DNA from 2 places in the Dermacoccus barathri genome. Region 2 is predicted to be linked to the other one. Evidence: riboswitches for the same ligand, from Rfam matches in the RefSeq annotation. Region 2 holds a riboswitch; the other holds the start of a gene.
What was found. Region 2 has a riboswitch for cobalamin ahead of cobN (cobaltochelatase subunit CobN). Riboswitches for the same ligand answer to the same signal wherever they lie in the genome.
Positions count from the first base shown of each region.

Region 1 (3,455 bases), on a different contig from region 2:
TTCTCGAGAACGGAGCGATCGCGCCACCTGTTGCTCCAGGCGGCGCGATCGACGGCCGGGCCGGGGCCCGTCCTGGCTCCCACGGTCAGCTGCTGTGGGTTGTCGACTCGGGGGTGCGTGCGGCGTTCTGCGGGGAGTCGTCGGCGTTCGGCGCCGTTTCCGTCGAACGCTTACGGCGCTCGCGGAACGTGCCGAGCACGAAGCCGAGAATGCCGGCGCCGATGGCGGCCTGCAGCGCGAAGAGGCCTGATTCGACCTCGCCGCCGGGCTGCTCCCAGATCGGCGAGAACCACGGCTCGTAGTCCTTGTTCGAGGCCTCGATCTGCTCGGAGGCAGCGGCGTCCGTTCCGCCGAACTCACCGCCGGAGTGGGTGCCCATGAGCAGGGCGATAGCGAACACGACGGCCGCCAGGGCGAGAAGTGCGACGTTCTTCCACACGGTCGAGCGCTTCATCGGGCACCTCCGGCGGGCGTGTTGAGGGTGTCGTCGGTCGTGGCGGGAGTGTCGGATTCGCCAGGCTCGTCGTCGAAGACATCGCGGCGGCCCTTGCCGAAGCCGAGGCCCTGCAGCTGCGGGCCCGCCCACGAACGCAGGGCGTTCATGAGGAGCACGCCGATGAGGCCCTCAACGATGGCGAGCGGAATCTGAGTGAGCGCGAACAGGCCGAGGAAGCGCGACCATGCGCCGAAGAAGCCGCTCTGGGCGTCGGGGAACGCGATGGCCAGCTGCGTGGCGGTGACGACGTACGTGGCCAGGTCGGCCAGGGCGACGGCGAAGAAGACGGCCACCGAGAACGGCGCCCGGCCCAGGAGACGGTAGGTGCCGTAGGCGACCCACGGCCCGACGATCGCCATGGAGAACACGTTGGCGCCCAACGTCGTCAGGCCGCCGTGCGCGAGCAGCAACGCCTGGAAGATAAGCACGATCGTGCCCAACGCGGCCATGACGGGTGGCTTGAAGATGACGGCGCCCTCACCCGTGCCCGTCGGGTGCGACGAACTGCCCGTGACCGACGGCAGCTTGATGGCCGACAGCACGAACGAGTAGGCACCGACGCCGGCGAGCAGGAGTTTGGAATCAGGGTGTTCACGCGTGATCTGCGTGATGCGGCGGACGCCGTGAACGACGAACGGCGCGGAGACGGCCGTCCAAGCGGCCGCGTGGAGGGGTGGCAAGAAGCCCTCGGCAATATGCATGGCAATGCACCTTCCCGGGATGACGCGTCCCGACAATGCTTCGCCCTCGAGTTCCTGACTCGCGGAAAACCCGCTCACAGTGGCGCGACCGTCCCGGACTCTCACCGGGTTCCTCGATCTTGAGGCGACGACGGGAGCCTAACAGCGGCGAGTTGCGCGGTGGGGGGAGTGGAGGGGGCTTCTTCGATGACGTGAGCGGTGTCACCGCCATGGACGATGTTGTCAGCGCTCGATGTTTGAATGGCGCCATGGACAACCTGCTCGGAATCCCCGAAACCAAGCTCGACGTCGACCCGGCCGCCGAGAAGCTCGACGCCGGCGTCCACCCGCGCGACGTCGCCCGCATGTACCCGGCCAGCTCGCTCGTGTGGGCCCAGCTCGCCGAGGACGCGCTCGACGACGGCGAGGCCGTCGAGGGGTACGCCTACGCCCGCACCGGCTACCACCGCGGGCTCGACTCGCTGCGCAAGGCCGGCTGGCGCGGCCAGGGCCCGGTGCCGTGGGAGCACGAGCCGAACCGCGGCTTCCTGCGTGCACTCGGCGCGCTGAGCAAGGCCGCCGGCGCCATCGGCGAAACCGACGAACAGCGCCGCTGCGCCGACTTCCTGCGCGACTCCTCGGCCACGGGCGCTCGCGAGCTCGGCCTCTGACCAGCTGACCGGGCCCTGGCGCGACGCGCGTTGGTGCTGTTCTCGATTCGTCGTCGAATTGAGGGAACCGAACACCGCGCGTCCGCGTCAGAGGTGTGCGATGGCGCGTTCAGGGAGCGTTCGTCTCCGGGGGACGAGCGAACGAGGGAACAGCGTGCGCATCGTCTGCCACCGTCCACGGTGGAAGGGACGAGGGGGACATGGCCGGGAGGGGTCATGTCCCCCTCGTCTGTCCTAATGTGGACGCGTGAACCGCCTCGCCGTCCTCGGCCTCGACGACCTTGCCGAACAGCTCTACCGCCAGGTGCTGCGCGATCAGGCGCGTCCCGCGTCCGTGTATGCCGCGCGCCTCAACCGGTCCACCGCCGAGATCGACGACGCCACAGAGGCGCTGCGCGCCATGCGGCTCGTCCGGATCAACGAGGAAGGGCTCGTCCAGGCCGACCACCCGCGCGCCGGCCTCGAGCGCATCCTCTCGGCCGAGGAGGCGCGCCTCGCGGAACGCCGCCGAGACCTCGCCCGGCTGCGTGACGCCATCGACGGATTCGCCGGCGACCACCGTGCCGGGCAGGAGCACTCGTTGTCCGACGAGCCCGCCCGCGAGTACATCGACGCCTCCGGCCTCGCCGATGTCATGGAGCACTTGGCCGCCTCGACGTCCGGCCCGATCCGCATGACGCACACCGACGCCGTCGCCTTCACGCCCGACGAGCAGCCCGTCCTGTGTCGCCTCGTCGAGGAGGGGCGCGGGCTCTACGGACTGCACGAGTTCGACGCCGCGAGCAGCCGCACCCTCGAGGTGGCCCAGTGGGCAGCCATGGGGGAGAGTCAGCGCCTCGCCAACCACATCCCGAACGAATTCGTCTGTTACGGCACCGATCTGGTGCTCGCCAACACCGAGTGGGGCGGTGACGAGGGCCGATACGCCGTGCTGCGGGATCCCGTCGTCGTGCGGGCCTTCGTCGAACTGTTCGACCGCCTCTGGGCAGCCTCGACCACCGTCGACGACGGCGTCGACACGACATCGGAGCGTCTCGTCGAGCTCATGCAGGCCGGCCTCAAGGACGAGGCCATCGCCCGCGTGCTCGGCGTCAGTCTGCGCACCGTCCGCCGTCGGATCGCCGCGCTCATGGACGAGTGCGACGTCGAGACACGCTTCCAGCTGGCGGTCGAACTGACCGAGCGCGGAATCGTCGGCTCAGGTCAGCGACGAGGCTCCGGAGCCTGAACGTCCCGATGCCGCAGTGAGCGTCATCACGGCCCCGACGAGGCGAGCGGGTACCCTTGGGCGGTAAGAGTCGACGCCCCGCGCGGGTGTGCCGCACGGCACGCGTCGCGCCCGAGGGCGTCGGCCCAGCAGCAACCAAAGGCAGTTGATCCGCATGCCGGCAATCGTGCTCGTCGGTGCCCAGTGGGGCGACGAAGGCAAGGGCAAGGCCACCGACCTCCTCGGAAGTCGCATCGACTACGTCGTGAAGTTCAACGGCGGTAACAACGCCGGCCACACCGTCGTCGTGGGCGGCGAGAAGTACGCCCTGCACCTGTTGCCCTCGGGCATCCTGACGCCGGGCGTCACGCCCGTCATCGCCAACGGCGTTGTCGTCGACC
Region 1 is NZ_JADCTK010000003.1:249,568-253,022, reverse strand. It holds gene cbiQ (cobalt ECF transporter T component CbiQ) at 1-83, opposite strand, end outside; gene IM689_RS06860 (energy-coupling factor ABC transporter substrate-binding protein) at 86-454, opposite strand; gene IM689_RS06855 (energy-coupling factor ABC transporter permease) at 451-1,197, opposite strand; cobalamin riboswitch at 1,232-1,355, opposite strand; gene IM689_RS06850 (DUF3151 domain-containing protein) at 1,446-1,847, shown strand; gene IM689_RS06845 (response regulator transcription factor) at 2,095-3,075, shown strand; gene IM689_RS06840 (adenylosuccinate synthase) at 3,230-3,455, shown strand, end outside.
Region 1: it holds a riboswitch for cobalamin, as region 2 does, so the genes downstream of both, IM689_RS06855 (energy-coupling factor ABC transporter permease) here and cobN (cobaltochelatase subunit CobN) in region 2, are expected to answer to the same signal.

Region 2 (3,455 bases):
CGTCCGTGCCGCAGGAGGCCGACATCCCGAGGCTCTTGCCCGGCATCCATTCGAGGTTGCCGTGCTTGCCCATGTGGACGACGGCGTGCGCGCCGAACTCCTCCTCGAGCCAGCGGTAGGTGGCGAGGTAGTGGTGCGTGGGCGGAAGGTCGGGGTCGTGGTAGATGGCGATCGGGTTCTCGCCGAACCCGCGCGGCGGCTGGACGAGGATGACGAGGTTGCCGCTGCGCATGGCCGCCGCGACGATGTCACCGTCGGGGTTCTCCTGGCGGTCGACGAAGAGCTCACCGGGCGCTTCTCCCCAGTGCTCGCGCATCGCGTCGGTGAGGTCGCTCGGTAGCGCGTCGAACCAACGGCGGTAGGTCGCGGCAGGGATACGGACGTGGGCGTCGCCGAGCTGAGCATCCGTCAGCCAGTCCGGATCCTGCCCGCCAGCGGCGATGAGGGCGTGGATGAGCGCGTTGCCTGCTGTGGTGTCCGGGTGCTCGTCGTCGACGGGTGCGACGCCGTGCTCCCCGCCGACACCGTCGAGCCCGGGAATGGCACCGGGCTCGCCGAGGTCGTAGCCCGCGTCACGCATGGCGCGCAACAACCGAATGGTCGAGACAGGCGTGTCGAGGCCCACGGCGTTACCGATGCGGGAGTGCTTCGTCGGGTACGCCGACAGCACGACGGCGATGCGGCGCTCGGACGGCGCGAGCCGACGCAGGCGGGCGTGGCCGAGCACGATGCCGGCGACACGTGCGCAGCGCTCCGGGTCGGCGACGTAGGTGGCGAGACCGTCCTCGTCGAACTCCTTGAAGGAGAACGGCACCGAGATGATGCGCCCGTCGAACTCGGGCACGGCGACCTGGGTCGCCACGTCGAGCGGCGTCATGCCGTCGTCGGAGTCGAGCCAGTCCTCACGCCCCCAGGTGAGGCACAGCCCCTGGACGATCGGCACGTCGAGCGCGGCCAACGCCTGAACGTCCCAACTCTCGTCGTCCTCACCGGCGCCGGCGCTGGCCGGACGCGTGCCGCCCGCGGCGAGCACCGTGGTGACGAGTGCGTCGTAGCGACGCAGGTGCTCGAGCAACTCGGCTTCGGGGTCGCGCAGCGACGACACGAAAACCGGTTCGCCGACACCCCCCGCGGCATCGAGAGCATCGGCCAGGGCGTGGACGTAGGCGACGTTGTCCGCGACGTACTGGGCTCGGTAGAAGAGCACTCCGGCCCGGGGCCCCTCAGGCGTGGGAGCTTCCGGGCGCTCGAGGACACCCCACGACGGGGTCGTGACCGGCGGGTCGAAGCCCTCACCGGTGAGCAGAAGGGTGTCGCTGAGGAAGGCGTGCAGTGACGCGAGGTTCCTCGCGCCACCCTGAGCAAGGTAGTCGTGGGCCTGGCGGGCGACGCCGGGCGGGGTGGTCGAGCACTCGATGAGCGCCGCATTCGGCTCCTGCTCGCCGCCGAGGACGACGACCGGGACACCTGACGCAGCGAGGGCGTCGAAGCCGTCGAAGAGGTCCTGTGGTCCGCCGAGAAGGCGCACGACGACGATGTCAGCTCCGTCGGTGACCTCGCCGATCGGGCGCGGCCGGGCCGGGTTGGCGATGGCGTAGTCCGCACCGCTGGAGCGCGCGCTGCGCAGGTCCGTGTCGGAGGTTGAGATCAGGGCAATACGAGCCATCAGGCGCTCCTTCGTGAGTGTCCGCGCTCACGTCGACGTCGTGGACTCTCCCGGGTTCCCCGGCGAGCCGGTCGCGGCGGCGTTCCTGACTTGCACGAGGGCTCACAGTGGCGGGACCGTCCCGGATTCACACCGGGTTCCGCAGCTCACGACCAGCCCCGACCCTACCTGGCTTACCCCTATGCTGGGCGCCGTGCCGTCCCGCCAGATTCACGATCGCTGCCCCGGAGTCCTGCGACCGTTCGCAGCCGACGACGGCGCCATCGTCCGGCTGCGACTTCCTGGGGGACGCACCGACATAACGGAATTGGTCGACATCTCCGCTCTCGCCGAGGAATTCGGGGCACCCTTCGTCCAGCTGACGTCACGCGGCAACCTTCAGCTTCGTAGCCTGCCCGAGCCTCTACCTGAGGCCTTCGTCCGGACGGTGGAGCGACTGGGGTTGCTTCCCTCGGCCACCCACGAGCGAGTTCGTAACATCGTCGCCGATCCGTCGCCCGAACTCGACTGGCTCGTTAGCGAACTCGATGACCGACTGCAGCGGGACGACGCCCTCGCCACGCTTCCGGGACGGTGGCTCTTCGCACTCTCCGACGAGACGGGCTCTTCGCTGGACGCGCCGTACGACGTGGCGTTCCAACAGTTCTCGCCCACATCCGGTCGCCTCCTCGCCGGCCGACAGTCGCGCCCCTGCTCCCCCGCCGAGGCCGTGAGCGCTCTGCTCGACGTGGCGAACCGGTTCCTCGCCGTCCGAGAGTCGGAGGCCGTGTGGAACCTGCGTGATCTGCCCGCCAACTCCCCGGTGTTCGACGGCTTCGACGATGACGACGATGGAGGCGGTGACACCACTACCGCTGAGCACGGGCGAGGCTCCGACCCGACGGGCGTGAGCAGCGTGGAGCTCACCGAACTCGGAGTACCTCTCGGCTTTCTCACTCCCGTCCTGGCCGACGCGTTGGTCGCGACCCTCGGCTCGTCGGCACGGATCGTCGTGACGCCGCACCGGAGCCTCGTCCTACCCGCCGACACGTCGCCCGAGGCGCTCGATGAACTGATTGCGGCCGGATTCCACTGCGCGACGGATCCGCGACGCCGTGTGACGGCCTGCATCGGCGCGCCATTCTGCCGCCGCACCGACTCCCCCACCGTCGAGATCGCCCGCACAACCCCCGCCCCCGAGGCCGACGGACGCCTTCACATCGTGGGCTGCGAACGAGCCTGCGGCCGACCGACTTCCACCCACACCCTCGTCGTGGCGCCGCGCAGCGCCGACGACGTGGCCGACGCACGAGGTGACCGATGACGACGCCCCCCACCCGCCGGTATGCGTACGAACGTGACGGGCAGGCGATCTACCGAGAGTCGTTCGCGACCATCCGACGAGAAGCCGACCTGTCAACGCTGCCCGAGTCACTGCACACGGCGGCCGTTCGCATCATCCACGCGGCGGGCGACGTCGACATCGTCGGTGAGATCGAGGGAAGCCCCGACGTCGCCGACGCCGTTCACAACGCCCTCAGCGCCGGCGCGAACATTCTCACCGACTCGTTCATGCTCGCGAACGGCGTGACGCGCCGCCGCCTTCCGGACGACAACGAGGTGCGCTGCACCCTGCGCGACCCGGCGGTGCCCGACCTCGCTCGCGCGTGGGGTACGACGCGCTCCGCGGCCGCTGTCTCGCTCTGGGAGCCATGGCTCGACGGCGCAGTGGTCGCGATCGGCAACGCACCGACGGCGTTGTTCCACCTTCTCGAGGTCATCGCCGACGGCGGCCCGCGCCCCGCAGCGA
Region 2 is NZ_JADCTK010000006.1:171,230-174,684, forward strand. It holds gene cobN (cobaltochelatase subunit CobN) at 1-1,666, opposite strand, end outside; cobalamin riboswitch at 1,725-1,848, opposite strand; gene IM689_RS12325 (cobalamin biosynthesis protein CobG) at 1,860-2,969, shown strand; gene IM689_RS12330 (precorrin-8X methylmutase) at 2,966-3,455, shown strand, end outside.